4 regions of the Arthrobacter sp. PAMC 25486 genome follow, and region 3 is predicted to be linked to each of the others. Evidence: riboswitches for the same ligand, from Rfam matches in the RefSeq annotation. Region 3 holds a riboswitch; each other region holds the start of a gene.

Region 1 (7,668 bases), 1.3 Mb from region 3:
ACCACCCTGCGCCGCGTGGCCCGCATCGAAGAAGTCAACCGCATTGTTGAACTGCTGACCTCCATCGGCGTCGAGTGCACCTGGTTGGAGGACAACGACCTGCTGATCCGCCGCCCCGCCGTGCTGGACCTCGCCTCGATGGACATCGCCGCCGCCAAGCGCACCCGCAGCGTCATCATGCTCCTTGGCCCGCTCCTCGACGAGGAACACAGCTACCGCATCCCTTACGCAGGCGGCTGCGACCTCGGCACCCGAACAGTGGAGCCGCACATGCAGGCGCTGCGCGAATTCGGGCTCACAGTCAACGCCCACGACGGTTTCTACCAGGTCCAGGCCCCGCTCAGCGACACCGAGGACAGGACCTTTGTGCTGACCGAGCGCGGGGACACGGTCACCGAAAACGCCATCATGGCCGCGGCCCACCGCGCAGGCACCACCATCATTCGCAACGCCAGCCCCAACTACATGGTCCAGGACCTGTGCTTCTACCTCCAGGGCCTGGGCGTCACCGTGGAAGGCGTCGGCTCCACCACGCTGACCATCACCGGCAAATCCCGGATCGATGTGGACATTGAGTATGCACCGTCCGAGGACCCCATCGAGGCGATGTCCCTGATCACTGCCGGCATCGTGACAAAGTCCGAGGTCACCGTCCGCCGCGTGCCCATCGAGTTCATGGAAATTGAGCTCAAGGTGCTCGAACAGATGGGCTTCCGCTACCTCAAGTCCGCCGAATACATGGCCCGCAACGGCAAGACCCGCCTCGTGGACATCACCACGCTGCCCTCCGATTTGAAGGCTGCGCCGGATAAGATCCACCCCATGCCGTTCCCCGGCCTGAACATCGACAACCTGCCGTTTTTCGCCGTCATCGCCTCTTGCGCCGAGGGCACCACGCTCATCCACGACTGGGTGTACGAGAACCGCGCCATCTATCTGACCGAGCTGAACCGTCTCGGCGCCGGCGTCCGCCTGCTGGACCCGCACCGCATCGACATCACCGGGCCCACCGCGTGGCGTGCCGCCGAAATCGGCTGCCCTCCCGCACTGCGCCCGGCCGCCTGCATCCTGCTGGCCATGCTCGCCGCCAAGGGCACGTCCGAACTGCGCAACATCTACGTGATCGAGCGCGGCTACGAGGACCTGGCCGAGCGCCTGAACACCGTCGGCGCCGAGATCGAGTACTTTCAGGACTAACCGTGTCCAAGAGAAATAAGGGCAACGCCGACCGCCGCGCGGCAGGTTCAGAGCTACTTGACTCAGGGTACTTTCGCCAGCGCATGGCCCTTGCCCTGCTGGTCCCACTGTCAATTGCCCTTTCCGTCCTGTACTTGGCGTCAGGCACGTTCGCCGTGGACTGGCTCATCGACAATGTCGCAGCCATGCAGTGGCTGGACGGCTGGTTTGGGCTTGCCGCGGGGGATCTGGTCGCCAGTCTGGTGCTTTATATCCCTGTGGTCAGCTACCTGTCCCTTGCCGGAATTGTGCTGAACCTCGCCATGGGCCGTGTCTACCTGCGTGGCGGCGGCACCAAAGGCTACAACGCCCGGGAAAAGCTTGTGATCGTGGCGGTGTTCATGACGCTCATAAGTGTTCTTTGGGCGTGGATCAGCTGGGACGAGCGCAATGCGGCCTCATTTGCGGCGCTGGTTGCCAACGTCCTGCTGCTGCTGTTGTCAGCGGTTCCACCAGGCCTCGCCCTGGCCGGACGTACCCCGGGTAAACACTTCAAGGACCGGCAGATGTTCGCCGTCATTGCGGTGCTGACAGTGTCCTGGGCAGCGGGAATCTTCTGGGGCCTGGCCTAGCAATCAACTTACGTGCAAGGCTCAGAAGCAGTCCTGCGCATAAACGACTATGCGCAGGACTGGAGGCCAGTTATGCGCGTAAGTTCAGGCCGGTGGATGAAATCGCCGCCAGCGCCGCCGTCAGATCCTTCTTCAGGTCATCCACGTCCTCGAGCCCCACGGACAGACGCAGGAAACCGTCCGACAGCCCGATCGCGGCGCGGCCCTCCGGCCCCATGGCGCGGTGCGTGGTGGTGGCAGGGTGGGTGATCAACGACTTCGCATCGCCTAAATTATTGGAGATGTCGATGATGGCCAAGGCGTTCAGCAGCGCAAACGCTGCCTCCTTGCGGGTTCCGGAGGCGGGCTCGGCCAGCTCAAACGTCAGCACCGTACCGCCGGCCTTCATCTGCTTCTTCGCCAGCTCGTACTGCGGGTGCGACGGCAAATGCGGGTACAGCACGCGCGTCACCTGCGGCTGCGCCTCTAGAAATTCGCCCAGCGCCAGGGCGTTCCGGCAGGAGTGGGAAACGCGCAGGTTCATGGTCTCCAGGCCTTTCGTCAGCACCCAGGCGTTGAACGCGGACAAAGCCGGTCCGGTATGGCGCATCAGGTTCTTCACAGGCCCGTCGATGAACTCCTTCGTGCCCAGGATCGCACCGCCCAACACGCGGCCCTGCCCGTCAATGTGCTTGGTGCCCGAGTACACCACGATGTCCGCGCCAAAGTCGCCGCAACGCTGCAGCAGGGGAGTGGCGAACACGTTGTCGGCCACCACCTTGGCACCCGCGGCATGGGCGAGGTCGCACACGGCCTGGACATCAATGATTTCCTGCATCGGGTTCGACGGCGACTCAAAGAACACGGCCGTGGTCGGCACGGACAAGGCCGTCCGCCACTGCTCCAAATCCGACCCGTCCACGAACACGGTCTCCACGCCCCACCGCGGCAGCAGTTCGTTCAGGATGACAAAGCAGGAGCCGAACAGTGACCGTGAAGCCACCACCCTGTCGCCCGCCGCCAACAATGCGCCCAAGGCGGTGAACACGGCGGACATGCCGGACGCCGTCGCAAAGCAGGCCTCCTTGCCCTCCAAAAGACGCAGCCGTTCCTGAAACGTGGCCACGGACGGATTGCCGTAGCGCGAGTATACGAACCGGTCCACCTCGCCGGTGAATGCCTGCTCGGCATGCTCTGCGGACTCGTACACAAACCCGGAGTTCAGGAAAAGTGCCTCGGACGTCTCCTGGAAATTGCTGCGGTCAAGCCCGCCGCGCACGGCCTGGGTGTCCTGCGCCCATGTGGCTGCGTGCTCGTTAAAGTTGCTCAATTGTGGTTCCCTGGCTTTCGCTGGTGGTGCTGATCAAGTACGACGGCGGCACCCGTGCCGGGCTGTTGGCGCCGGTTGGGCTGTGGGCCGTTGGGCGGCTTCGCTGCTGGCGGCTGCCCCGGCACTTACACATTGGGCAACCCGGCTTTAGCGCCAGGGCAGCTTGCGGTTCTTCCAACCGTTGACCACCCGGTCGCCGTAACGGTCGGGTTCGCCCTCAAAGCCCTCGAGGATGTTGTACGCCGTATATCCGGCAGCCGTTGCAGCCTCGGCGGCGGCGATGGAGCGGGCACCGGAACGGCACAGCACCACCAACTCCTTGTCGGCGGGAACCACCGCCTGCAGTTGGGCCAGGAACTCGGGGTTGTTGCTGCCGTTGCCGAGGTTCCACTGGACTAAGACAGGCTCGGTGTTCAGTGCGGAGGCATCCGGGACACCGATGTGCTGCCATTCACCCTCGGTGCGCACGTCCACCAGGACTGCCCCGGCCGCCACGCGCTCCCAAGCCGTAGCCGGTGCCAAGTCACCTGCGTAGCTCATGCGATACCCTCGCCGTCAAACTCAAGGTCGGCGTCGAGGTCGTCGACTGCGGTGGCGACGGCGGCGTCGCTCGTGGCCACAGCCCTCGGGAGAATCACTGCCTGGGCGCAAATGACCTGGCCGCCGTTGGATGTCACGGCCGGTCCGCCGTGCAGTACGTAACCTTCCGCAAGGGCGGTTGAAATGCGCTCACAAAAGGAGCGGTCGTCGGGGCCGGTGATGAGCCGGTAGGCCAGGGGGGATTCGTCCGCGGACATGCTTCTCCTCATTGCAAGTGGCGCCAGAATGCAAGCGGGAGCTGGTGGCGGTGCATACGAGCCGGAACTGGCCTGGCACCGCAGAGGGTTCACGCTTGCAAACGTCAGCCGTGGTAGCTGGGTTTGCCAAGTATTCACCTGAGGCACCCCGCCGGAAAGAGGGTTGCCGGCCAGCAAGTCAGGGCTTGGCGCTGGCACTCATTACTTACCTTGAAAAATAACACATGCCCTGCTGGCGGGCGCCAACGGCTGCCGAGTATGGCGCAACATGACGCGGCCAGTCCTGTGCGGTCAGCCGGCCGGGTCCTGCACCGGGGGGAGAAACGCCCCTTGCGCCTATCGGCCCGGCGTGCAGGGATAGGCGTCCCCGCGGCAGAAGTAGGACTGGCCGTTGTGCATTTCAATGCCTTGGAAAAGTTGGGGGACCGTGACCAGTTGGTAGCCGGCGGCATGCAGGTCATCTATCAGCTGTGCCTGCCCGTCCACGGTGGTCCTGTGGATGTCGTGCTGCAGGATGATCGATCCGGGGTGGATAAGCTCCATGACCTTGGGAATGAAAATTTCCTTGTTGCGGGACAGCCAATCCTGGGAATCCACGGACCAGTTGACCACAGGCATCCCTATGGACCCTGCGATGCGCGCAGTCATGTCGCCGTAGGGTGGCCGCAGGTATCGAGGTGTTGCGCCGGAGGCCCCCGCGATCATGTCCGTGGCGCCCTGCACCTCGCCCAGTGCGGCGTTGAGGGACAGCTTGCTCAGATAGGGGTGGTTCACTGTGTGGTTGGCAATGACGTGGCCGGCTGCTGCGGTGGCGGCGGCGATCTCCGGGTAGCTGGCGGCGTAGCTGCCCTGCTCAAAGAACGTGGCGTACACGGATCGGTCCGCCAGGATCTTCAACAGGCGGGTTGTTTGATCGTTGGGTCCGTCGTCGTACGTCAATGCGGCGCACGGAACCAGGTCGCAGTTGATGTGTTCCTGGCCGGACGCCGCCGGTGGGGGAGCGGTGAAGGCAGTCGTGGCCTCGGCCAGTTGCCGCAGTTGTCGGCCCAAGTCCGAGAGCAAGGGGGAGGCGGCCTCTGCGGTGATGTGGACGTTGACCGATTCTGGCAGTGCAATTCCGGTGACCGGGTCCGCCTGGACAGGCACCACCAGCTCGCCACTTCGGCTGAAGGCTGCCCCGCCCAGCAGCGCGTCAGCAGCCGGAGGTACCGCGGCGGGCGTCTTTGCGGCAGCGGTGCCGTTGCTGCCCTCGCCGGGTTCCGTGCCTGTGGCGGTTGCGGAAGACGTGGCAGATGCAGCAGATGCGTCAGAGGCGGCAGGTGTGGCGGCTTCCTGATGCGTGGCCGGGGTAGATTCGCCGTCCGCAACGATGGCGCCGCTGAGCAGTGCCCGCACAGTTTCCACGCTCTCAGGTGCCAGCAGGGCAGGGCCGCCCTGGACATCCCCGGTGGCCAGATCGGTGTAGCTCGTGGTCTCGGAGAGCAGCGTCATGGTGCCAGCAACGGCTTCGGAACGGGTAAACCGGGTGCCAAGCGTGTTCCCGCCCGCCAGAATGATGTCCTGTGCCAGTTTGAGCCCGTTGGCCATGCCTGGTTTTTCAGGTGCGGCCACGGCCGGATTGAAGCGCCCGCCGGCATGTTGATCCAGAATGCCCAACAGCTGGGCGTCCAACTGGCTGTTGTAGGCGGCTCCTCCGTTTAGGTAGACCCACTTGGCCCGGACCGAGTCCACCCCGTCCACGTGGATCGTCATGGGCAGTGCCCCGGGGACCGTGGACGGATCGAGCGAGGGCAGGGCCTGTCCCGCCACGGATTCAGGCGGCGGTGCCGGTGTGGGGCTGGGCATCACCGGGGCCGGGCTGATGCTGCAGGCGTTCACGGAAAGCACGGCTGCAGTCAATGCCAGGAGCCGCTTCCCAGCAGGAAAATGCATGTTAAGGAATCCCCAGATGGTGTCGGTGGTGGAACTTCACAAGAACTTTACTTCGCGCCCAGCGTAGTCTGCTTTTGAGAACGTGCGCGTTGTTCGGACAGGAGCGTGTCAAACTCATCGCGAGAAATTGGCGACACGTTCATCCCTCGGGACACGGCCTCCTCACGGCTGAGCTCGGTGGGGAATCCGTAGGTGCCAGACAAGGTGAAGAATGCGTGGCCACCCAGCTGTCCCCCGGCGGAGAAGTGCTGCAGTTCCCGCAGGCCCCTGGCCAGGGTGCGGCGGAAGGACGGTCCTCCTTGGTTAGGACAGCTTCAATGTTCTCCTGCTGCAGGGCCAGCTCGGGGTAGGCATCCTGGTACAGGGAAACAACAACGGGGACCAAGCCGCTGAAGAAGTTCTTTTGAACGCCCAGCCCGAACCCGAAGCGCATGGCGCGACGCAACAGCCTTCGCATGACGTAACCGTTCGCCTTGTTGCCTGGGCACACGCCGTCAAAAGCCAGGAACACGGCGCCGCGGACGTGGTCGGCAAAGGTGCGCAGGACCGCTGTGTGTTGCTCATACGTGGTTTGTGTCAGTTCTTCCAGGGCCACAATCAGTGGCTGCAAGAGGCTGGTTTTGAAACCGTCGGGGTACCCATCGCCGCGGCGGAAATTCTTTCCAGCCCGCCACTAAAATCAACTTGGTGGCGCGTCAGCCGGACAAAACCATGCTCTGCCCGCCGGTATTCCAGGAATACCGAATTTCCGATTTCCAGGAACTGTCCGCCGTCCTAATTCTGGTGTGGAAATGCGCCGTAGGCCGTGTCGCGTGTGACCTCCGGAAAGTAGTAAAACACTTCGCTGTCCGGACCGCAGGGGTCGCCTACTGGTGTTGCAGCGGGTGAACCTCCGCGCGACCATCAGTCTTTGCCACCGTAAAACGTTATGCGCGCACGTTGGTTCCGCACCTCGTTGCCGTGTTCTTCGGTGCCCAAGTCAACGCGGTCGGCGCTGATGCCCGCGGCGCTGAACAGGCGCGCCCGAATATCTGCGCTTTCTTCATCGCGGGGGATGCCTTTGTCCGGGTCTCCGCCGAAAACGCTGACGTAGATGCGTTCCGGGTCCAGGCCCACCACGCGGGTGAGGAAGTCCCACAGCGCCGGAATCTTTTCGTCCGTGAAATAGGACCCAAGGCTCCAATTGCCCAGCATTTCAAAAAATGTGATGTGCCGGTTGTCCCCAACTTCCTCAAAGTCCTGGGATCGCAGGCAGTTCTGGCTGTCAGTCAAACGGTCACCTTTTGGGTGATCTGCGTCCAAAAGGAACGGCAACAGGGCTACATGCCGCTGCCCGTGAACAAGGTGGTGGGGTCATTCAGGGGAACAAACGGGGATCGCTGCAGCACCGCGTGCCCACGGTCCACCTTGGTATTCCAGGAACAGGTGGCGGATGTCTTGTGTGGTCAGCGGCTGTGTTGCAGTCTTTGGGGTCCTTGTCCCGAGTAAACCCGGCATTCTTTTTTGCGATCAACCCGTTCAACATCCCACCGTACGCGCTAAAATCTATTCAAGCAGGCAGGTCGTAGGGATTGATTTTTCAGGCCAATACTCTGATGCGCGGTGCAGCGTTTCCACCGCTTTGAGACATTGTCGTGGGACATCAATTCACATTGATTGGGGTGCGCAGGTTCTTTCGTTGCCGCGGTCAATTCGCAGTTGACCCGCCATAACGCCCAGGCAAAGGACATGAGATGACCAGCGTGCCAGCGAGTGTCAGCGAAGCCACACCAAGGCTGGCCCGAATAGTTTCCCTCCTAAAAAAGTCCCCTGCGACTGTGTC
Region 2 (7,668 bases), 1.9 Mb from region 3:
CGTGGTCAATCGCAAGACCGGGGCAGTGCTGTTTGTCTGCGAGGACGAGGAATCCTTGATCGCCTCTTCACTGGGCACCTTGGCGCCCATTATTGCTGCGTGGGGCTCCATCGACAGGGACACTGTGGGCCCCGAGGACGACGAGGACTTTTCTGCCGTCAAGAAATCATTCCAGGATCAGTTGCAGGCGCTGGATCCGTCAGCCGCAGCCGGCAACGAGTTTTGGGCGCTCTACACCGACGAACTCACCAATGAGGACTACGTCGACATAGACGACGTAGCCGAGGATGAGGACGAGCCGGAAACTGATTCCGGGGACAACGACCGGCCAGGTGCCGACGAGTCATTCGTGGACGCCTGACCCGGCGAACACATAAACACACCAGCGGCTGCAGCGGACGTCATGTCTGCCGCAGCCGCTGGTGTTGTGGGGACTATTTCCAGAGGCGCTTGCTGGCTAGTGCGGCACCTTCGCCCAGTGTCGCCAGTTTGGCGGCGGCAATCTGCGGGTGGACGCGGCCGCCTAGGCCGCAGTCGGTGGAGGCAATCACGGACTCACGGCCCACTACTGAAGCGAAGCGCTCGATGCGGTCCGCCACCAGTTCCGGGTGCTCCACCACGTTGGTGGCGTGCGAGACGATGCCCGGCACAATCAGCTTGCCTTCGGGCAGCGTGGTGTCCTGCCACACCTTCCACTCATGCTCGTGGCGGACATTGGCTGCTTCAAAAGAGTAGGACCCGGCGTTGATCATAAGCATGGTGTCCACAAGGTCGGGGAACGGCAGATCGGTGGTGTGCGGACCATGCCAGGAACCCCAGCACAGGTGGAAGCGGATCTGCTCTTCCGGCAGGCCGCGCAGCGCATAGTTCAGTGCCTCAACCCTGATTTGGGTGAACTTGAGGTAATCCTCAACAGATGGCTCGGGCGAGACCTGATCCCAGTTTTCGGCAATGGAGGGGTCGTCGATCTGCACCGTCAGCCCGGCGTCGATGATAGCCGTGTATTCCTGCCGCAGCACGTCGGCACAGGCGTAAATGAACTCTTCCTCCGTGGCGTAGTGCTCGTTGGAGATGCGTGATGCGCTGCCGGGGGACAGGGCAGCCACGAAGCCTTCGGTGACGCCTGCCCGGGCCATGCCCGTGGTGAGGTTCTTAATGTCGGAGGCAACGGCGTCGTGCCCGGTGTACGTCAAGGGGCCGGTGCACTTCGGGAACAGCTTCGCTCCGGCGGAGAAGATTCCGGAGGTGGGGTCGTTGTACGCCTCGGCGAAAATGTTGCGGTCGCGGCGGTGCACAAAGCCCGTCAGAGCAACATTGCCCGGTGTTGAATCAACGGCGTCCACAGCCCATTTCTGGTCCGAATCCAGTTCCAGGCCGCCCATGCGCGCGAAGGAGTAGGACCACCAGGCGCCGTAATCAACGGAGTCGGACATGGCGTGGCCGAACTCGCCGTCGTTGACAATGTCGATCCCGGCGGCCTTCTGGCGGGCCACCACATCAATGACGGATTCCTCCAGCAGCGCCTCAAATTCTGCCGTGACACCCCTGGCTTCCTTGACCTCATTGGCTGCAAGGAGGGCGGCGGTGCGGGGCAGCGAACCGGCATGGCTGGTGCGGATGTGGGTGGTATTTAAAGACACGAGGAGATTCCTTTCCATCGTTTCTGGCGGTAGCACCGTTCCTCTGCACTGCCGCACCTGCGGGACAGGGACAGTACGTTGGACGGTTGCTGCGGCGTCAACAAGCCAGGTCTCTCGGCCGCTCTGGATGGGAAGTTTCCAGCCTAGTGCCGGGATCCAGCCCTGCAGAAATTGCCGCTTTGGATGTGACAGGCCGGTTTGCTTTGAGGCTTTGGATGTGGCCCTCGGCGCGGCTTTCAGCGAACTTCCGCGGGGCGCAGGCAATTCCGTGGCCCGCGGCGATAAGCTCAAAACATGGCACACACCAATGATCCACACGTTGTCCGCAGGCTCCTGACCACACCCGGGCGCTGGGCTGTGGTGGGCTTGTCCAACAATCCGCTGCGCGCTGCCGTGGGGGTTGCCCTGTTCCTCCAGCAGCAGCTGGGACAAGAGATCATTCCCGTGAGCCTGAAGGGCGACGATGTGCATGGCGCCAAAGGCTACAAAACCCTGGCCGAGGTCCCCGGCCACATCGACGTCGTTGACTGCTTTGTGAACTCCTCCCACGTGGGGTCCGTGGTTGACCAGGCCGTTGCCGTGGGCGCCAGTGCCGTCTGGCTGCAACTCGGTGTGGTTGACGAGGCAGCGGCACTGCGCGCCCCTGCCGCAGGACTGGACGTGGTCATGGACAGCTGCCCGAAAATTGAAGCCGCCAGGCTGGGCCTCTAACACAACAGCAACAACTGTCGAAGGAAAACATGCCGCGCCACCTTCATCTCACCCGCCCCCGCCGCTGGATCGGATTGCTCACACTTGCGCTGGCGGCTGCCCTCGTGGCCACAGGAATCTGGTGGATTGCCACTATCCCCCAACCCCCGGCACAGGCAGGCGGGACCTCCGCAAGCACGGCCACCTTCGAAACCTCCACGCCCGGACGTACGGTTCCCACAAGTACGGCGGCCGCTGCATCGGCGACCACAGCGGCCGGTGCCACGGCGCGCCCGACGCCCGCTCCGCCGTCGAACATCCCCACCAGTGCAGCGGCGCTCGACCCGGTGACAGGGCGGGTCAGCACCCTGGACGGGCTGGTGCCTGACTATGTGCTGCCGCCCGTTGAGAACGGCCTGGCACCGGTGCTGACCAAGATTCCCACCGAGCAAAAAGTGGTGTTTCTGACCATTGACGACGGCGCGGTGAAGCGTGATGCGGACCTGGCGCTGTTGGAGCAGAACGGGATCAAGGCGTCGCTGTTCCTCGCCCACACGTTCATTGCCGGCGAGCCGGCGTTCTACAAGAAATACACACAGGCCGGGCACCTCGTCGAGAATCACAGCATGACCCATAATCTAGGCTTCATCCAGTTGGGCTACGAAGAGCAAAAGGCCGAGATTTGCGGCATGGCCGACTTTGCGGAACAGCAGTATGGCCGGCGACCGGTGTTCTTTCGGCCGCCGGGAGGGCCCTATACGCAGGCGACGCGGGCGGCCGTGGCGGCATGCGGGCTGAAGGCGATCGTGGACTGGGAAGCGAAGGCGAACGCGGGCGGCATGGACTACCAGGTTGGTGCGGGTCTGCGGCCGGGGGACATAGTCCTGATGCATTTCCGGCCGGAATTTCCGGCCGACCTGGCGGCCTTCATCGCCGCACAAGAGGCTGCCGGGCTCAAGGTTGTGCTGCTGGAAGACTATCTGGGCGCAAAGTAACTCCCGCCCGGTCCCTGCACCGGGTAGCGTTGCTTCCATGACCCGAATTGTTTACTACACGGCTGCGACCCTGAACGGCTTCCTGGCGGACCAGCAGCACTCGCTGGACTGGCTGTTTGCCGTGGACGACGCCGGAGCGCCCGACATCGCGGCCTTCATGGACACCATGGGGGTCTTTGTTGAAGGCTCCTCCACCTACGAATGGGTGTTGAAGGCCGAGAACCTGCTCGCCGAGCCAGCCAAGTGGCAGCAGTACTACGGCACCAAGCCCACCTACGTTTTCACCTCCCGGTCGCTGCCCGTTCCGGAGGGAGCAGACGTCCGTTTCTTCAATGGTTCTGTGGAGGACGTGCTGGCGGAAATCAAGGACGCGGCCGGGAACCTCGACGTGTGGGTTGTGGGGGGCGGCGACCTCGCAGGACAATTTCTGGACCTTGGCGCCCTGGACGAACTCGTTCTCACGCTTGCCCCGGCCACCCTGGTTGGCGGTGCGCCGCTGTTGCCACGCAACGTGGGTGCCGACCGGCTCAAGCTGCGCGGCGCCTCCCAGCATGGCGAATTCGCCATGCTCAACTATGACGTGCTGCCGCTGGCCGCCGCGGCGGACTCCGCGCCGTGAGCATCAATGCGGCAACCCTGCGTGCCGCGGCACTGGCCATGCCTGGAAGCTATGAAGACTATCCATTTGGACCGGAAACCAGTGTTTTCAAGGTCAAAGCTCCCAGCAGTGGCGGATCTGTACGGGCCGGGAAGGTGTTTGCGTTGGGCAACCTCGACATTGCACCGTTGGGCATCAGCCTCAAATGCGATCCCGAACTGGCGCCGGCGCTGCGGGCTGCCCATCCCGGGATCACTGCCGGCTACCACTTGAACAAAAAGCACTGGAACACCGTGGACACCTCCTCGGTGGAGATGGAAATGGTGCTTGAAATGCTGGAAGATTCATACGACCTTGTGGTGGCCGGGCTGCCCAGGAAACAACAGATTGCCTTGGAATGGAGTGCCCATGTCGCCAAAGGATAGCCGCCTCGATTATCCGTACCTCGGCCTGACCCGGCCGGCCGCGCTCAAGCCGCCGGCCGCCGTCGTCTGGCCAAAAGGCTTTGGCCATGTGGACAAGACCACGTCCGTGGGCAACGGGCAGGCGGCGTTCGATGCGCTGGCCGAAGGCATCATGACCTGGGAAATCCAGCGCCGCTCCGGGCTGGCGGTCAAGGCGCCTGCGCGGGCGGCCGTTGGCGCCCGCATCACCAGCGGTTTTGGTGTGGGCAGCCTTAGGCTCCCGGTGCCGTGCGAAGTTGTGTGGGCCATGGAGTCGCAACTGGTGGACGGCCCGGACAACGCGCAGATCCAGCTAGCCGGCTTTGGTTACGGCACCCTGCCCGGTCATCCTGCGCTGGGCGAGGAGGCGTTCATCGCCATGATGCTGCCCGACGGTGCTGTGCAGTTTAGGCTGTTGGCCTTCAGTAAGCCTTCTGGTCTTATTTATGCCCTGGGCGCGCCCGTCACCAGGCTGACACAGGCCGGCGTCACCCGTTCCTACCAGCAGGCCGCCCGCACCCTGACCGGAGGGTTCTAACTTCGACGGGAAAACACCGTCATGATATGTGTCCCAGCCACTCTCTCCCACTGAGAGCCCTATGGCTGTCCGCACGGAGGTGGCCTGACACGGGCCGCAGACGCTGCGACCGATCAATGGATGGAGTGCGCCTCCGTGAAGAACCACGAGGACCATGACATGGAAACACGCATGCACAACAGGGCAGGCTTCAAGCAGCCCGCCTTGATGAATCCCACACGGGCGCAGTCACAGCGCGAAGTCCCAGGTATTGAGTTGTTGTACTTCCCGGACCGGGCTGATGTGGCCGTGGGTGAGACCGTGACGTTCACTGCGTGGCTGCTGAACTCCAGGGACGAGGCCCTCACCGAAATTTCCCTGCACCTCAGGTCGCTGAGGAACGACAGGCTCGACGACCTGGCCTACACGGCCGCCCCAACAGCTTCGGAACTTTCACGCCGCACGCTCGGGCCTGGCCAGTCGCTGAGCTTCACGTTGGTGTACAAGGCAACGCCGGCTGATGCCATGGAGGGCGGCTTGTTGATCAGCGCCCTGCGCATGGAGCTTTTCACCACCACCCATGGCAGGCTCGTGAGCGATTGCGACGCCTACGCACAGGTCGTTATCTCGCATCTCGACGAAAAAGCCCCGGCCAACTCGTAACCAGAGTTGACCGGGGCCATTTACGTCTCGATCAGCGAGACCGAAGGTGCTAGCCGAAGTACTTCGGCAGCGTTCCCTCGTGTGCCTCGCGGAGTTCGTCCAGCTCTGCGGTGAACAGTCCCTGGATGTCCAGGGCGTCCCCGGCCGCGTCCACAACACCAATGCGGGCCACCGGGAAACGGCGTGCCGTGCACATGTCGTTGAAGCGGACTTCCTCGCTGCGGGGAACAGCCACAATGGCGCGTCCCTGCGTCTCGGAGAACAGCATCGTGAAGCTGTCAACGCCGTCGCGCGCGGCAACTTCATCCAGTGCCACGCGGGCACCGGTGTTGAAGCGCAGTGCCGACTCGACGAGGGCGGCGCCGAGGCCACCTTCGGAGAGGTCGTGGGCCGAGTCGATCATGCCGTCGCGTGAGGCGTTGATCAGGATTTCGCCCAATTCACGCTCGCGCTCCAGATCAACCTTCGGCGGCAGGCCACCGAGGTGGCCGCGCATATTGGCCCACTCGGAACCGTCAAGGTCATCCGCGGTGGTTCCCAGCAGGTAGATGGCCTGGCCGTCTTCCTGCCAGCCCGACGGCGTGCGGCGCGCAACGTCGTCGAACTTGCCCAAAACAGCCACCACAGGGGTGGGATGGATCGGGGTGGTGCCGGTCTGGTTGTACAGCGAGACGTTGCCGCCCGTGACCGGGATGCCCAACACCATGCAGGCGTCGGACAGGCCGCGAATGGACTCGGCCAGCTGCCACATGACATCCGGATCCTCGGGCGAGCCGAAGTTCAGGCAGTCGGAGACGGCCATCGGAACGGCGCCGGAGGTGGCGACGTTGCGGTAGGCCTCGGCCAGGGCGAGCTGCGCGCCGTGGTACGGGTCCAGGTAGGTGTAGCGGCCGTTGGCGTCGGTTGCCACGGCGAAGCCCAGCCCGGTTTCCTCGTCAACACGGATCACGCCGGCGTCGTCGGGGAAGGCTTGGGCGGTGTTGCCGCCAACATAGCGGTCGTACTGGTTGGTGATCCAGTCCTTCGAGCACATGTTGGGGGAGGCAACGAGCTCCAGCACGGCGGCCTTGAGCTCATCGTTCGTGGCGGGACGGGTGGCGTCCTGGACGGAACCGGTGAACTTGTCAGCCTGCAGCGCATCCTGCCACTCGGGGCGGGCGTACGGGCGGTCATAGACCGGACCGTCGTGCGCCACGGTGCGGGGATCGACGTCGACAATTACTGCGCCGTCCCACTTGATGACCAGGCGGCCAGTGTCGGTGACCTCGCCAAGCCAGGAGTACTCCACGGCCCACTTGTCCATGGCGGCCTCGAACGCGGCAACGTTGTCGGGGGAGACAACAGCCATCATGCGTTCCTGGGATTCGCTCATCAGGATTTCACCGGGTGTCAGCGACGGGTCGCGCAGCAGCACGGAGGTCAGCTCGACTTCCATGCCGCCGTCGCCGTTGGAGGCCAGCTCCGAGGTGGCGCAGGAGATGCCTGCGGCGCCAAGGTCCTGGATGCCCTCAACCAGGGAGCCCTTGAACAGTTCCAGGCAGCACTCGATGAGCACCTTCTCGGCGAAGGGGTCTCCCACCTGGACGGCTGGACGCTTGGACGGCTTGGAGTCATCGAAGGATTCCGAGGACAGGATGGAGGCGCCGCCAATGCCGTCGCCGCCGGTGCGGGCACCGAACAGCACAACCTTGTTGCCCTTGCCTGAGGCGTTGGCCAGGCGGATGTCCTCGTGGCGCATGACGCCAACGGCGAGTGCATTGACCAGCGGGTTGCCCTGGTACACGGAGTCGAACACCATCTCGCCGCCGATGTTCGGCAGGCCCAGCGAGTTGCCGTAGCCGCCGATGCCGGCGACAGCGCCGTGCATGATGCGGGCGGTGTCGGGGTGGTCGATGGCACCAAAGCGCAGCGGATCCATGACAGCCACCGGGCGTGCGCCCATGGAGATGATGTCGCGGACAATGCCGCCGATGCCGGTTGCGGCGCCCTGGTACGGCTCCACCATGGTGGGGGAGTTGTGGGATTCGATCTTGAACGTCACGGCCCAGCCGTCGCCCAGGTTGGTGACGCCGGCGTTTTCGCCGATGCCCACCAGCATGTCCTTCTTCATTTCCTCGGTGAC
Region 3 (7,668 bases):
GCAGCTTGTGGATGGGCTTGGTGGCGGCATCCGCAGTGGGTACCACCACCTCGGCCACGGTGACAACGGGTATGACAAATGGCGGAGTCGACTCAGCTGTCAATCCCCTCTTGCCTGTCCTGCCGGGCCCTGCGGCTGTGGCGCTCATTCTCCTACCACTGGCGGTGGCCGTTTACCTGCTGGTTGTCGGCCTGCGCCGCGGTCCGGCAACGAAGTGAGCCAGCAAACGCTCTCGCGTCACCGCGCGCCCCATTCATGCGGCACAATTAACCCATGAGTTCACACGAGATCATTGACATCCCCATCCGCGACGACATGATCCGCCTGGGCCAGCTGCTCAAGCTTGCCAGCCTGGTTGAGGACGGCGTTGAAGCCACCGAGCTCATCAAGAATGGCCTGGTCAAGGTCAACGGCGAGATCGACGAACGCCGCGGCCGCCAGCTCCACCCCGGCGACACCGTCACCATCAACGGCGAAACGGTCCGCATCACCACCGGCGGCTGACGTCCCCTGCGGGACCAAAGCGGAAGAGAGCTGCCGAAGGACCCAATCCGAGCCTGCGAGGTTTGGGAGGCAGCGAACGCGAACGCGGCGGCACCCAACCTGAGTGCCGCCGTCGTTCGTTAAATGGGAGCTACTTGGTGGTCTGCACGTTCAGGACCTTGTACTGTAGGAACTCGCCCACGTGCGCGATTTCCTGGGCGTTGATGCCATGGAAAATGCCCGTGTAAAGCACCTTGGTGAGCTTCACATGGCCGTGCATCCAGGTGTTGGTGGCCTCGACGGCGGTCTGCGGGATGACCGGGTCGGCTTGGTCGCGGCCCCAGAAAATCTCCGGCTTGGCGGCGGCCACGGCGGCGTCGTCGAAGAACGGATCACCCTCGTCATCGACCACAAATCCCGACAGTCCCACCACTGCGGCATAGTCGGTGGGGCGGTGGCGCAGCAGCGAGGTGGCCATGCACATGCCCTGCGAGAAGCCCAGCAGCGTCACGGATGTGTGGGCCTCGCGGACGCCGTCCAGCCAAAGTTCGACGGCGGTCGCGGCCTCCGTCACGGCCGTCACCGAGTAGCTGAGGTCGTTGCGCAACGGGAACCAGGCGTAGCCGGGTCCGGCCTGCAGCGGCGCCCGGACCGAGGCCACGGTGAAGTCGGAGGGGAGCTGGCTGGCCAGCGAGAACAGGTCCGCCTCGTCGGCGCCGTAGCCGTGGAAAATTACCAAAAGTGGTGTTCCGGCGCGTTCAGTTTCAGGGCGTGACCAAAGGACTGTGGGGGTTTCACTCATGTTCACATCTTTCCATGCAGACCGGCAGGCCCAAAAATGCGGGAGGGGAAATCTGTGGATTCCGGTGCATAGGGGTGGCGCCGCAACGAGGTTACCGGGCAGTATGTAAGTGTGAATGATTCTTTGCTGCAGCATCCCTGGACCCGCTACGTCGCCATGGGCGACTCATTTACCGAGGGCATCGGCGACCCCGAGCCGTCAAGCCCCGGCGGCTACCGCGGCTGGGCTGACCGCGTGGCTGAGGAATTGAGCCACGGCACAGCAGATTTCCGCTATGCCAATCTGGCCATTCGGGGGCGCCTTCTGGGCCAGATTCTCGGCGAACAGCTGGAACCTGCCTTAGCACTCAAGCCGGACTTGATCAGTATTTCCGCCGGCGGCAACGACCTCATCCGGCCCGGTTCGGATCCCGATGCCCTTGCAGAGCAGTTGGACAGGGCTGTGGGGCGGATGGCTGCCGCCGGAGCCACCGTGCTGTTGTTAAACGGACCCGACATTCGCGACACCCCCGTTCTTGGCATGGTGCGCGGCCGGGTGGCCGTCTACAACGAAAACCTGCGCACCATCGCCGCCCGGCACGACGCGGTCGTGGGTGACATGTGGTCGCTGCGGCAACTCAGCGACACGCAGATGTGGGCTGATGACAGACTGCATTTCTCCCCGCTCGGCCACCACACCATCGCCATCATGGTGTTGGCGGCCTTGAACGTCCGCCACGGCCTCGTGCCACTTGAGCCGACACCGCTCCCTCCGCAAAATTGGCAAACTGCCCGCGCCGGAGACCTTGTCTGGGCCAGGGAATTCCTGGTTCCGTGGGTGCTGCGCCGGATCCGGCACCAATCTTCCGGCGACGGCATCACCGCCAAACGCCCCACGCCCGGGCCGGTGTTCGGCCCCGGCTTGTAAGGCTGCCCCAGCAAAAGATGGACGACGGGGCATGCTCGGCGAGGTGCACGCCGTCGTTCATGGTTTGCCCCGTCATCTCAGCCGCCGCTTCCGCTGGCTCAGCACCCGCTTGCGCAACCACGGCGTCAGCGTCATTGAGTGACTGGCCCTGCCCGTTTGAACAATAGCGCTGCCAGTACCGCACCGAAGGCAGCACCAAGGGGGCTGCCGTCACCTGGCAGCCGGGCCTCTGCATGGGACATGTGCGCCACATGAGTCTCCACCCTTGTGCAATACGTCCGAAAAGCCTTCGAATTGTCTCTGATTGCGAGCCCGTCCCGGCACGCCGGGGCCGGTGCACAGCCAAGGCGACTAGGATGAGTGGAGGCGCTGTGGGGTTGTGCGCCCTATCAGAAGAGGTGCATTGTGACAGTCATGTTTGGGCCACTAGCTGTGGGCAGTGTTGCCGCGTCATCGACCCCATCATTCTCCCTCCAACCATTCTTTGTGCTGGTCATCATGGGCGTGATCCTGATCAGTTCATTTGTCCGGGCCGCCAACCGCAAGAAGCGCTCCCAGCAGGCCAGCACCCATGTTGGCACCCCGGCCCATCCAGTGGCCGGGTCCCCGTCTGGTGCGAATCCGGCAGGACGTCAGGGTGTCGCCCACCAGGCTTCCGGGACACCCTATGTCGGGACCTTGCTCAACGGTGTTCCGCTGCAAAATTACGACAACTCCCACGGCCACCAGACCACCGGGTTCGCCAATGAGCGCATGCGTGCCGAAGCTGAGCTCAAGCGTCAGCTCGACGCACTGGATGCGGCCCGCCGAGCCGGCCAGGTCACGGCCGAGCAGTACGCCACACACCGGGAAGCGATCTTCAAGAACTTCTAACGAAGGTACGCAAAAGATTGCCCCTGCAAATCTTCTGCAGGGGCAATCTCTTTGGGCCCACGCACCCGAGGGCCCAATACGGAGACCCGCCAGTGGTAACGCGCCGGCTGATCCGCAGTGGGTGGATGTGGGGAGGGGCGGCGGTCAGGGCTGGAAGAAGGACTCCTGCAGCAACGCACCCACGGCGGTAACTTCCGTGAGGAAACCGTCGTGCCCAATGGGTGAATCTATTCGGCCCACCGGCACATGCCCCGGCAGTGCTGCGGCCAGCGCTTCCGATTGTGCCGGGAAGTACAGCCGGTCGCTGTTGACGGCTGCCACGATAAATTCGACGCCGTCCGTCACGGCAAGTGCCTCCTCGAGGCTGCCCCGGCCACGCGCCACGTCATGACTCATGAGCGCCTCGGTGATGGCGATGTAGCTGTTGGCATCGAAGCGGCCCACCAGCTTGTGCGCCTGGTGGTCAAGGTAGCTTTCCACCCGGTACCTGGCGGATTCGGCGGACTCCAGCCTGTCATGGCTGATGGTCCCGTCTCCCTGTGCCAGCCGCCCAAAACGCCCGTCCATCTCCGTCTCGGAGCGGTAGGTGATGTGGGCAATCCGGCGGGCCAGCCCCAAGCCCAAGGCGGGTGCTGCGCCGTCGTAATAGTCCCCGCCGGCAAAGTTGGGATCCTGGCGGATCGCCAACACCTGCGCCTGGGCAAAGGCAATCTGCTCGGCAGTGCTTGCCGCGCAGGACGCGATCACGGCGCAACGCCGCACCCGCTCCGGGTGGCTTGCGGCCCATTCCAACGCCCGCGCACCACCCATGGAACCGCCAATGACGGCGTTCCAAGAGGCGATTCCCAGCCTGTCGGCCAGCAGCGCCTCAGCGTCGACCGAATCACGGATGGTGACGAAGGGAAAGCGGGAGCCGTAGGGCCGGCCGTCGGAGGCGATGCTGGAGGGCCCGGTGGTGCCGTAGCAACCGCCGAGCATGTTGGCGCAGACCACGAAGTACTTGTTGGTGTCGATGACCTCGCCGGGACCGACGAGACCTTCCCACCAGCCGTCCTCCTCGGAGTCGCCGCGGCTGACGTGGGTGCTGCCGGTCAACGCGTGTTGGATGAGGACGGCGTTGTCACCGGAGGCGTTCAGGGTGCCCCAGCATTCAAAGGCCATGGTGACCGAGGGCAGCACGCCCCCGGCTTCGAGCGGCAGTTCGCCGATGTGGATTGAACGCAGCACACCGCCGCCCTGGCCAACAGCGGCGGAGAAGTCACTGCCGACTGGTTCTGGTGCGTCGATTTCTGCTTCGGGGGAAAACACGTTGCCCTCCACAGCCGTCGGAATCACTAGGCTCACTGGACTCACGCTGATTTGGCTGCGCGGAATCCGGCTTCGAGGTCGGCGATGATGTCCGCGACGTTTTCCAGCCCGACGGACAGCCGGACCGCTCCCGGGCGCACACCTGCGGCAAGCTGCTGCTCGGGTGAGAGCTGGGCGTGGGTGGTGGAGGCCGGGTGGATGACGAGGGAACGCACGTCACCGAGGTTGGCGACGTGCGAGTGCAGCTCGAGGCCGTCCACAAAGCGCTTTCCGGCCTCGAGGCCGCCCTTGATGTCGAAGGAGATGATGGCGCCAACACCGTTGGGACCGTACTTGCGGCCGCGTTCAAACCAGGGGCTTGAGGGGATGCCGGCGTAGGCCACGGCTGCAACGTTCTCGTTGGCCTCAAGCCATTCGGCGACCGTGACGGCGTTGCTGACGTGGCGTTCCACGCGCAGGCTCAACGTCTCAACGCCCTGGGCAATGAGGAAGGCGTTGAACGGTGAGATGGCTGCGCCAAGGTCGCGCAGCAGCTGGACCCGGGCCTTGAGCACGTATGCCAGGTTGGCGCCCAGCGCGCAGCCGACGCCGAGGTCGCGGGCAAAGACAATGCCGTTGTAGGTTTCGTCGGGCGTGTTGAAGCCCGGGAACTTCTCGGGGTTGGCTGCAAAGTCGAACTTGCCGCCGTCCACAATCACGCCGCCGATGGCAGTGCCGTGTCCGCCCAGGTACTTGGTGGCGGAGTGGATGACGATGTCGGCACCCCACTCGAGCGGGCGGATCAGGTACGGGGTGGCAAGGGTGTTGTCCACGATGAGCGGCACGCCGGCTTCGTGGGCGATCGCGCTGATGTTTTCCAAATCCAGCACGTCTTGGCGCGGGTTGGAGACCGTCTCGCCGAAGAACGCCTTGGTGTTGGGACGCACGGCTGCACGCCATTCGTCCAGGTTGTCGGGGTCGGAGACGAACGTGGTCTCGATGCCGAGCTTCTTCAGCGAGTGGGCCAGCAGGTTGAATGTGCCTCCGTAGACGCTGGGGCTGGAGACAATGTGATCGCCGGCTTCGGCAATATTCAGGATCGCAAAAGTGGTTGCCGCCTGGCCCGACGCCAGCAGCAATGCGCCGACGCCGCCTTCGAGGTTGGCAATGCGGTCTTCGACCACTGCCGTGGTGGGGTTGCCGATGCGGGTGTAGATCGGCTCCAGCTCCGCCAGGGCAAACCGCGCCGCGGCGCTCTCGGCCGACGGGAACACGAATGATGTTGTCTGGTAGATCGGCAGTGCGCGGGCGCCGGTGGTGGCGTCGGGCTCCTGGCCTACGTGGATCTGACGGGTTTCAAATGACCAACCGTTGCTCATGGCTGTTTCCTTTAACACTAGAGGCCTGCAACGAAAGCCCCCGACACGTCAAGCGGTCGCAGGGTTGCGTTGCGGATGGCCCGCGCTTGCACCGGAACCGGTCGGTTCGATGCCAGGTCCTCACCCGGGGCACCCCACCGCGGAAGGAGGGTTGCCGGTCAGCAAGCCGGGGCTGTGCGCTGACACTCATGACCTGCATCCAGTGTGAAAGAATCGCCGCGCGCTTGCAAGATTGTGACGAGTTTATGACTTTTACCGAAGAACTGTTTGAATTCTGGCCCCGAAAGTGCCGTTACCTGAATGAATGACTGACCGTTTGTCACATTCGGACTTATTTGGCCGCCAACCCGGTGTGGAGCTGAGCGCTGCAAGGATGTACGATGCATCTCGCAGCTCCAGACCCGTCATGCGAATTTATGCATGGGTGGGCCGGCCGCGACACCCACCTTCCAGCTCCCGCCCCCTGCCGCCGGGCTGCGTCGGAACGCTGATGGCGTCGGAACAGTAAACACCTGCGCACCGTTACGGCACAACCACGCGCCACTTTTGAAGCTGCGAAAATTGTCAAGCTGTGCACCGTTACGGCACAACCACGCGCAGCAGCAGTGCAGCGAGTCCGAGCGCCGGCGGAATCGCGGACACAGACGCACCACTCGCCACGAGTGGTGCGTCCAAGCGTCTATACGCGCCAGTAGGGATGACCTGTGCGTATGAGCTCACGCAACGGTGGTAGTCGTGTCGACCAGGCCCACGTGGTGTTTTCGTTCCGGAATTCGTGGAACTATTTGCCCAGCCCCGCCCGCCGCAGTGCCTCCGCCATTGCTGTGTTGGCCGACGGTGCCGCCGTGTTGGCTGACGGGGCGGCAGTGTTGGGGCGGGTCTGCGCGCCGGTCCCCCGGGGACCACGTTGCCCACCCTTCTGCCCACCCGGTTGGCGGCCCTGGCCGGAGTTGGAGCCCTGTGCGGAGCCAGGGTTGGAGCCTTGTGCGGAGCCAGGGTTGGAGCCCTGTCCACGGCCAGGGTTGGCACCTTGTCCGCGGCCGCGCGCAACCGCACCACCGCCCTGAGGCGAGGGCCGGCTGGACGCGCGGGAGCCGGCGTCGGGCTTCCCGGCCACGCGCTCCCCCGCCTTCGACTCATCATCCAGGCGCAGCGTCAGCGAAATCCGCTTCCGCTCGGGCTCCACCTCAAGGACCTTCACGCGCACAACCTGGCCGGACTTGACCACTGAATGCGGGTCGGAGACGAAGGAGTTGCTCATGGCGGAGACGTGGACCAGCCCGTCCTGGTGCACGCCGATGTCAACGAACGCGCCAAATGCGGCCACGTTGGAGACGGTGCCTTCCAGGATCATGCCGGGGCGCAGGTCGGTGATCTTCTCGATGCCGTCGGCGAAGGTGGCCGTTTCGAAGCGGGGGCGGGGGTCGCGCCCGGTCTTTTGCAGCTCGGCAACGATGTCTTGGACGGTGGGCAGGCCGAAGTCGCCATCGACAAAATCGGCCGGGTTGACCGATGCCACGGCACCCACGCCGACGGTAATCTCGGCCGGTTTGGCACCCACCGCGGCGAGGATTTTGCGTGCCACACCGTACGCTTCGGGGTGCACGCTTGAGGCGTCGAGGGGCTCCGCTCCGCCGGTGATCCGCAGGAAGCCGGCGCACTGTTCAAAGGCCTTGGGGCCGAGGCGCGCAACCTTCAACAATTCCCGGCGCTTGCTGAACGGGCCGTGCTCGTTCCTGTGCGCCACAATGTTTTCGCTCAGGAGGGGCCCGACGCCGGCCACCCTCGCCAGGAGCGCGGGCGAGGCCATGTTCAGGTCAACACCCACTGCGTTGACACAGTCTTCAACGACGGCGTCGAGGGAGCGGTCGAGCTTGGCGGGGGTGAGGTCGTGCTGGTACTGGCCCACGCCGATGGACTTGGGCTCGATCTTGACCA
Region 4 (7,668 bases), 1.8 Mb from region 3:
CGACGTCGAGCCTGGTCGCCTTCAGAATCTTCCGCAGGCGCGCCGGGGTGCTGCGGGCGTCCGGGTGCCGGTCCTTGGACAGCTGGGAATGCAGGTAAATGGCGTGTGGCATGACCGTTGCCCCGAGCATGCCCGCGGCGAGCATGACGGAGTTGCTGCCTTCGAAGCGGGGGATGAGGCCGCCGGCGACGCCTGCCGGATCGGGCGGGCTGAGGACCAAGCCGGTGAGGAATCCGATGGTGATGATGACGAGCAGGAAGATGATGATTGATTCGAAGTGCCGCTGCCCGTGGCGGTTTTGGACGGTCAGCAGGGCCATGGAGGCGATGCCCACAATCAAGCCACCCACGGGGAGTGGGATCTGGAACAGCAGGTGCAGGGCGATGGCGCCGCCCACCACTTCGGCCAGGTCGGTGGCCATGGCGACCACTTCGGCCTGCAACCAGTACAGTCGCCGGCTTCTTGTTTTGAAGCGTTGGCCCAGGTGCTCCGGCAGGGATTTTCCTGTCACGACTCCGAGCTTGGCTGACTGGTACTGGACCAGCATGGCCATGACGTTGGCGGCAACCAGCACCCAGACCAGCAGGTAGCCATACGTTGCTCCGGAGGTGAGGTTGGCGGCCACATTGCCCGGGTCAACGTAGGCAATGGCGGCAACGAAGGCCGGGCCAAGCAGCAGAAACAGTCCGCCACGATTCTTCCGCAGCGGTTTTTTCTTGACAGTGTCGAGCACAATGCCACCCTCGTGTTGCCTAATACCATAATTTCGGTATACCGAAATCATAGGCGCAACGACGTTCCGCTGTCGAGGCGGGTGCTGCGGGGTGCTGCTTACAACTTCCGGGTGCGCCAGGTCTGTGTCAGATATGGCAATTTCAGCTGTTCGCCGGGCACATGACCCAAATGGTCGAAGAGGTACCACCTCAAGTTGTCCATGACCTTGGCTCGGATGGGTTCCGCGGCCTTAAGGTAGTAACTGCGTGACTTGGCCAGCTCCATGATGTCCTCCGGCGTCAGCACCTGCACCCAGCCGGTGAGGTGCGGCTCGGCTGGGCTGAACTCCGGCCCGATGGTGGGGCGGAAATCCGGCTTGTGTACATCGCCGGCATGCATGATCCGGGCCAAGCGGTGGACCCAGGGGAGTTCGACGTCGAGCTGATTCCACACCAGCCCCAACGTTCCCTGCGGGCGCAGCACCCGCGCAATCTCGGTGCTGGCCGCGATGGGATCGCACCAATGCCAGGCCTGGGCCACGACCGCTAAGTCGGCGGATTCACCAGGCAGCTCGAGGTGCTCGGCGGTGCCTTCGAGGGTGGTGGCCTGGGGGAGGTCCGCTGAAAGTTGGGCGAGCATGTCCGCGGAGGGGTCGACTGCGGTGATGTTCCAGCCGTGCCGCGCCAGCAACTGCGTGTATTTGCCGGTGCCAGCACCAATGTCCAGGGCATCGCGGACCGGCAGGGCCTGACTGTCGCCGGCAGATTGCAGCAGCCAGTCAAGGGAGTCTTGGGGATACCCGGGGCGGACCTTGTGATAGTGGTCCCCGCCCTCAAGGAATGCGGCAGCCATGTGCCTGCGCCGTTCCGCGTCGAAGACCGGTCCGCCAATGCCCGCCATGTGTGCTCCTGAAAAGTTGTGCCGCTTGCTGCCGGTTGCTGCCGCTCAACTTTACCGTCTACCTAACCCTCGCTCACATATGGGGCGGTTTCCAAGGACCCTCGCTCACATAAGGGGCTTTTTCGCCCGACGCTCGCTCATTCAACTGCAGCTTTGCTCGGGTTCTTGAGAGCGCGGTATCACCTGGTGATACCGCGTCGGGAAGAAACGGGAGGAAACGCCCCGTAGGTGAGCGAGCGTTGGGGAAAAGTGCCCCGTATGTGAGCGAGCGTCTGAAGGGGAGGGGGTGGGTCAGTCGCTGGTGGTGCAGGGGGCGGCGCCGGCCGTGCCCGGCGTGTTCGGCGCCCAGTGGGGGTAGCTACGGTTGTCGTTGGCGGGAACCCAGCGGCCGGCGTCAACCACATAGTCCCAGCCGAGTCCGCCACCCAACAGTGCCGCGATGCCGTCGATCAGGCGCTGGGCGTCCTCGAGCCGGGATCCCACGCCGAAGCTGGCGCGCAGCGAACCGGCGGGCAGGCCCAGGCGGTTTAGCAGCGGGTGGGCACAGAATTTTCCGTCGCGCACGCCCACGCCGTGTTCGGCGGAGAGGTATGCGGCGGCCAATCCGGCGTCGTACCCGGTGACCGAGAAATTCACGACGCCGATGCTGCCGCAACCCGGGTAGACTGACGCATCGCTGAACAGCGAGTGGACGGTGACGCCGTCGAGCTTGTTGAGCCCGTCGACGAGGTGGGCGCGCAGGAGCTGTTCGTGGTTGTGCCAGTCGTCGGCGTCCAGCGCGGCCAGCACGGAGGCGGCCCTGGCCAGGGTTGCGGCGCCCAGAACGTTGGGGGAGCCGGCCTCGTGGCGGGCAGGGCCATCGGTCCAGCTGGTGGATTCGAGGCGGACTTCCTTCACGGCGCCGCCGCCGGCCAGGTGTGGGGCGCCGGCGTCGAGCCAGTCTGCGCGGCCCACGAGGACGCCCGCGCCGAAGGGTGCGTAGAGCTTGTGTCCGGAGAACGCCAGGTAGTCGATGCCGCTGGCGGCCAAATCGATGCGGCGGTGCGGGGCCAGCTGGGCGGCGTCCACCACAATGCGGGCGCCGAACTGGTGGGCCAGGGCGGCAAGCTCGGCCACGGGCAGCACCTCGCCTGTGACATTTGAGGCGCCGGTGACGGCCAGCAGCACGATGTTTCCGGCGCGCAGCTGGGTCTCCACGCGGGACAATGTGGCGGCGATGGAGTCCGCCGCAACCACCGAACGGTGCGGCAGCGCCTGCCACGGCAGCAGGTTGGCGTGGTGTTCGATGTCCAGGTACAGCACCTCGCCGTGGGCGTTGGAGCGGCCCTCGGTGAAGCCGCGCTGCTTCAGGATGGACTCGACGCAGCCGGCCAGCAGATTCAGGGAGTCGGTGGTGTTGCGCGTGAAGATGACGGTGTCGTCGGCGCGGGCGCCCACAAAATCGGCCACAATCCGGCGGGCATTCTCATACACCGAGGTGCTGACCTGCGAGGCGTATCCGGCCCCGCGGTGCACGCTGGCGTAGTAGGGCAGGACCTCGTTCAGATGTGCCGCAACCTCTGCAACGGCCGGGGCAGATGCCGCATAATCAAGGTTGGCGTACCGCACATGCCCACCCTGAATCAGCGGCGCAGCCAGATCCTGGCCCACCACGGGCAGCAGCGGTTTGGCGATCAGGGAAAGGGTTTCAAGGGGTGCAGATTCCAGCAGGGCATGGCTCATGAGAAATTCCTTCGACGAAGGACCCTTTGGCTGCCAAGGAGTCCGCGCTTGCCAAGACCGAACAGGTCTGGCCAGGTCGTCACCCGGGGCACCCCGCCGCGAAAGGAGGGTTGCCGGCCAGCAAACCGGGGTTTAGCGCTGGCACTCGTGACCTATGCACAAGAGATTAGCCCAAGTTCCCCGCTTTCGCATTTGTTACGAAGCGTTTCGTCACCCTTCCGGGCCCCAGCGCAAGGCAACGAAAAAGAACGACGGCGGGAGGCCGCCGTCGTTCTTAACCCACCTGTGCTTCTGGGTCGCCACAGGCACTTCGTCAGGCGTGGTGATCAGCCCAGCAGATCATCCCAGGTGGGGTTCAGGCGCTGCAAAACCTCGGTGTGCAGGATGGAGTTGGTGGCCAGGGCGTTGCCGCCATACGGGCCGTCGGCGCCCTCGAGTGAGGTGAAGCGCCCGCCGGCTTCCTGCACGATCGGGACCAGGGCGGCCATGTCGTAGAGGTTGAGTTCGGGCTCGCAGGCGATGTCCACGCTGCCCTCGGCGACCATGCAGTACGACCAGAAGTCGCCGTACGCGCGGGTGCGCCAGACGTCGTCCGTGAGCGAGATGAACTCGTCGCGGTTGCCGCGTTCCTTCCAGCCGGTCAGCGAGGAGTAAGACAGTGAGGCGTCCTTGAGCTCGGCCACGTTGGAGACGCGGATGCGGGTGGCAGCGGCGAGCGACTTGCCCATGTACGCGCCGGTGCCGGTTGCGGCCCACCAACGTTTGCCCAGTGCGGGGGCGCTGACCAGTCCGACGACCGGAACGCCGTCGTCAACGAGGGAGATGAGGGTGGCCCAGACGGGGACGCCGCGGACAAAGTTCTTCGTGCCGTCGATGGGGTCGATGACCCAGCGCCGTGAACCGTGCCCGCTGCTGCCGAACTCCTCGCCCAGCACTGCATCGCGCGGGCGGACCCGGGCGAGCTGGCTGCGGATGGACTCCTCGGCGGCCTTGTCGGCATCCGTGACAGGTGTCAGGTCGGGCTTGGTTTCAACTGCCAGGTCAAGGGCCTTGAAGCGGGACATGGTCAGGGAGTCCACGCTGTCAGCCAGGACATGGGCCAGGCGGAGATCGTCGTTGTACGTCTGGGGTTGGATCGTCATATGCCTCACGCTATCGTGATTTCGCGCAAACACTGGCCAGGGCACAGCCCGTGATCTTAGGCGCACGACTGGGGTGCAGTGGCGCGTATGCGTTCACACGTCAAAACTCATCCGCACAACTCGGTGTGAGTGGTGCGGATGAGTGCCTATACGCACAACCGGAGTTGAGTGGTGCGTATACGTTCACGGGCAGAGGCCCTGGCACCTTTGACTGCAAATGGTGGGCAGAAGCCAAGTGCGCCGCGGGCGGGTGGGCCAAGCGTTCCAAGCTGCGCAGAACTCACGGTGAGTGTGCCGCAGAACACTGTTGTGCGGCACACCGGGCGTGGGTCCTGGGCAGCTTGGGACAGCTGGAGGCCTGTGTGTGGGAACGCGGCTCTCAGGACGTTGCGCCGAGTTCCTTCTCCGCGGCGCGTCCTTCCGTCCGGTCGCTGGTACCGAGGAGGCGGCGCAACGACGCAAGGCGGGCGGGTCCGGCGTCGCCCGCGTTCCCGGCGGCAACGTAAGGGTCCAGGCCGCAGTTGACGGCGGCACTGTCATGCTTGCAGCCGCGTTCGCAGTTCTCGGTGCCGGGCTGCAGATCGGGGAAGGCCTGCAAAATCCGGTCCGCATCCACATGGGCCAGGCCGAAGGAACGGATGCCGGGGGTGTCGATGATCCACGAGCCGGGCGCCCCATCCTGCAATTGCAGCGCCAGCGCCGAGGAGGAGGTGTGGCGGCCGCGGCCGGTGACGGCATTGACGCCGCCGGTGGCGCGCTGCGAGCCGGTCAAGGCGTTTACCATGGTGGACTTGCCCACGCCGGAGTGGCCCACCAGGACGGAGACCTTGCCGTCGAGGTAGCCGTGCAACTGCTCGACGGCGCCACCGGCCAGCAGGGCGGAATCTCCGTCGTCGCTGCGGGCGTCGATGCCTGATGCGCCGTCGGCGGCCGTGCGGCTGATGATGACGGTCATGTCCAGGTGCTCATAGTTGGCGAGCAGCTCGGCCGGGTCCTTGATGTCGGTTTTCGTGATGAGCAGCAGCGGCTCAATGCCTGAATCGTAGGCGGCCACGAGGGCGCGGTCGATGAAGCCGGTGCGCGGTTCGGGGTTGGCTGCGGCCACCACAATGACCAGCTGGTCCGCGTTGGCCACCACCACCCGCTCTACCGGATCGGTGTCATCTGCGCTGCGGCGCAGCAACGTGCGGCGCTCCTCCACCCGGACCAGCCTGGCCAGGGTGTCGGGATTGCCGGAGGTGTCGCCCACGAGCGCCACGAAGTCCCCGGCCACCACAGGGTTGCGCCGCAGCTCCCTGGCCCGTGCCGCGATCAGGGTGCGCTGCGTGGGCAGGTCCTCATCCACGATGGCTGTGTAGCGTCCGCGGTCAACAGTGATGATCCGGCCAATGACCGCGTCCTCATAGGCTGGCCGGTCCTTGGTGCGCGGACGGCTGCCCTTCTTGTTGGCCCGCACGCGGACATCGGATTCGTCCCAGTTGCTGTAATCCCGTGCCATGCGCCTACGCCCCGGCTTCAACCGCCGCAGCGTTGTCCGCCCATAATGACGGTTCTGCAGTCTGGGCCACCATGGCCGCCCACATGGCGGGGAAGCCGGGCATGGTCTTGGCGGTGGTGCCAATGTTTTCTACTTCAATGCCGGGCACGGCCAGGCCGATGATGGCACCCGCCGTTGCCATGCGATGGTCGTGGTAGCTGTGGAACACGCCGGCGTGCAGGGGGGCTGGGTTGATGATCAGCCCGTCCTCCGTTTCCTCGGCGTGGCCGCCCAGGGCGTTGATCTCGGCAACCAGCGCGGCGAGACGGTCGGTCTCGTGTCCGCGCAGGTGCGAGATCCCCCGCAGGCGCGACGGCGTGGAGGCCAGTGCGCAGATGGCAGCCGTTGACGGGGCCAACTCCGAGGTGTCGGAAATGTCCACGCCAAGGATGTCAGCACCGCCGGTGACGGTTAGGACGCCGTCCTCCAGGGTCACGGTGGCGCCGAACTGCGGCAGGATTTCACGCCATTTGTCGCCCACCTGGGTGGTGTTGGTCGGCCAATTCGGGATGCGGACGGTGCCGCCGGTGGCCAGTGCTGCTGCCAGGAACGGGCCCGCGTTGGAGAGGTCTTGTTCCAGGGAAATGTCAAAGGCGGCGATGGGGCCCGGCTGCACAATCCAGTGCTTCGGGGTGGAGTCATCAACCACCACGCCCAGGGAGCGGAGCACCTCGACCGTCATGGAAATATGGTCCACACTGGGCACGGATTCGCCGATGTGTTCCAGGTGCAGTCCGTTGGCAAAGCGCGCGGCGACCAGCAGGATTGCAGAAATGAACTGCGAGGAACCGCCGGCGTCCACCTGCACATGGCCGCCCTCAACCGTGCCCGTGCCGTGGACCGTGAACGGCAGGAAGCCGTCCTCCGCGCCCTCGACCCGCACGCGCAGCCCTTCCAACGCGGCCACAATGGGAGCCATGGGGCGCACCAAAGCCGCTGGGTCGCCGTCGAACGTCACCGGACCGGACACCAGGGCGGCCAGCGGCGGGACAAAGCGCATGACCGTGCCGGCCAGGCCGCAGTCGATGAGGAGACCGGCGTCGGGCGCGGAAAAACCGCCCGGAATGGGGGTGACCACCAGGTCCGGGACGTCCCCGCTGCCGGGAACTTCATTGATGCCGGCGCCCATGGTGCGCAGCGCGGCGATCATGAGGTCGGAATCGCGGGACTGCAGCGGGGCGCGCAGGCGGGACTCGCCGTCGGCGATGGCTGCAAGGACAAGGTACCTGTTGGTCAGCGATTTGGAGGCCGGAATGGTGACGGTGGCGTCCAGGGGTGTTGCCGAAAAGGGTGCGGGCCAATGGGCGGTGGTCATCTGTGGTTACTGTCCTGTCACGTCGTGGGCTAGCGCGCGGACTTGCTTGTCCGCATTCTGCAACTGCTTTTTGGTGGTCTTTTTGCCGGACTCGATGAGCTTCTCCGCACGCCAGGCCAGGCCAGGACGGCCCACGGTGTCAACGCTGGCCAGCAGCGCCCCGCCAATCAGGCCAATATTCTTGGTCAGCTGGTTGCGGCGGTGGGCGCGGTTTTCCTTGGTGGTGGTGTCCGCGTTGCGATACTCAACCACGGTGCCCAGTCCTGCCGTCAACGCCAGCACGACGGCGGCCGGGCGGGCAAACTTTCCGGCGGCCAGCAACACGCCGGCCCCAACCT

What was found. A riboswitch is a leader RNA that binds a small molecule or an ion and turns the genes downstream of it on or off. The one in region 3 is predicted to bind S-adenosylmethionine.
Region 1: it holds a riboswitch for S-adenosylmethionine, as region 3 does, so the genes downstream of both, art_RS14070 (DUF1737 domain-containing protein) here and art_RS19710 (bifunctional o-acetylhomoserine/o-acetylserine sulfhydrylase) in region 3, are expected to answer to the same signal.
Region 2: it holds a riboswitch for S-adenosylmethionine, as region 3 does, so the genes downstream of both, art_RS11550 (cobalamin-independent methionine synthase II family protein) here and art_RS19710 (bifunctional o-acetylhomoserine/o-acetylserine sulfhydrylase) in region 3, are expected to answer to the same signal.
Region 4: it holds a riboswitch for S-adenosylmethionine, as region 3 does, so the genes downstream of both, art_RS07320 (aminotransferase class V-fold PLP-dependent enzyme) here and art_RS19710 (bifunctional o-acetylhomoserine/o-acetylserine sulfhydrylase) in region 3, are expected to answer to the same signal.

The regions. Positions count from the first base shown of each region.
Region 1 covers NZ_CP007595.1:3,067,925-3,075,592, forward strand. Annotated here, with positions in the region: gene art_RS14050 (UDP-N-acetylglucosamine 1-carboxyvinyltransferase) at 1-1,197, shown strand, start outside; gene art_RS14055 (hypothetical protein) at 1,200-1,808, shown strand; gene art_RS14060 (O-succinylhomoserine sulfhydrylase) at 1,879-3,117, opposite strand; gene art_RS14065 (rhodanese-like domain-containing protein) at 3,265-3,657, opposite strand; gene art_RS14070 (DUF1737 domain-containing protein) at 3,654-3,914, opposite strand; SAM riboswitch class IV at 4,001-4,120, opposite strand; gene art_RS14075 (polysaccharide deacetylase family protein) at 4,251-5,801, opposite strand; gene art_RS23340 (hypothetical protein) at 5,894-6,121, opposite strand; partial or broken gene art_RS22685 (alanine--tRNA ligase-related protein) at 6,151-6,462, opposite strand; gene art_RS22690 (alanine--tRNA ligase-related protein) at 6,750-7,160, opposite strand; gene art_RS14085 (bifunctional lysylphosphatidylglycerol flippase/synthetase MprF) at 7,580-7,668, shown strand, end outside.
Region 2 covers NZ_CP007595.1:2,514,815-2,522,482, reverse strand. Annotated here, with positions in the region: gene art_RS11555 (SUKH-4 family immunity protein) at 1-361, shown strand, start outside; gene art_RS11550 (cobalamin-independent methionine synthase II family protein) at 435-1,640, opposite strand; SAM riboswitch class I at 1,652-1,774, opposite strand; gene art_RS11545 (CoA-binding protein) at 1,935-2,351, shown strand; gene art_RS22955 (polysaccharide deacetylase family protein) at 2,381-3,325, shown strand; gene art_RS11530 (dihydrofolate reductase family protein) at 3,363-3,944, shown strand; gene art_RS11525 (MmcQ/YjbR family DNA-binding protein) at 3,941-4,348, shown strand; gene art_RS11520 (DUF1990 family protein) at 4,332-4,904, shown strand; gene art_RS11515 (hypothetical protein) at 5,040-5,546, shown strand; gene purL (phosphoribosylformylglycinamidine synthase subunit PurL) at 5,596-7,668, opposite strand, start outside.
Region 3 covers NZ_CP007595.1:4,396,794-4,404,461, reverse strand. Annotated here, with positions in the region: gene art_RS19740 (hypothetical protein) at 1-218, shown strand, start outside; gene art_RS19735 (RNA-binding S4 domain-containing protein) at 274-504, shown strand; gene art_RS19730 (alpha/beta hydrolase) at 635-1,285, opposite strand; gene art_RS19725 (SGNH/GDSL hydrolase family protein) at 1,442-2,191, shown strand; gene art_RS19720 (hypothetical protein) at 2,606-3,064, shown strand; gene art_RS19715 (homoserine O-acetyltransferase) at 3,209-4,291, opposite strand; gene art_RS19710 (bifunctional o-acetylhomoserine/o-acetylserine sulfhydrylase) at 4,414-5,730, opposite strand; SAM riboswitch class IV at 5,808-5,924, opposite strand; gene art_RS19705 (Tex family protein) at 6,512-7,668, opposite strand, start outside.
Region 4 covers NZ_CP007595.1:1,606,381-1,614,048, reverse strand. Annotated here, with positions in the region: gene art_RS07330 (Nramp family divalent metal transporter) at 1-733, opposite strand, end outside; gene art_RS07325 (class I SAM-dependent methyltransferase) at 832-1,614, opposite strand; gene art_RS07320 (aminotransferase class V-fold PLP-dependent enzyme) at 1,906-3,336, opposite strand; SAM riboswitch class IV at 3,376-3,489, opposite strand; gene hisN (histidinol-phosphatase) at 3,663-4,478, opposite strand; gene rsgA (ribosome small subunit-dependent GTPase A) at 4,858-5,976, opposite strand; gene aroA (3-phosphoshikimate 1-carboxyvinyltransferase) at 5,981-7,330, opposite strand; gene art_RS07300 (DoxX family protein) at 7,337-7,668, opposite strand, start outside.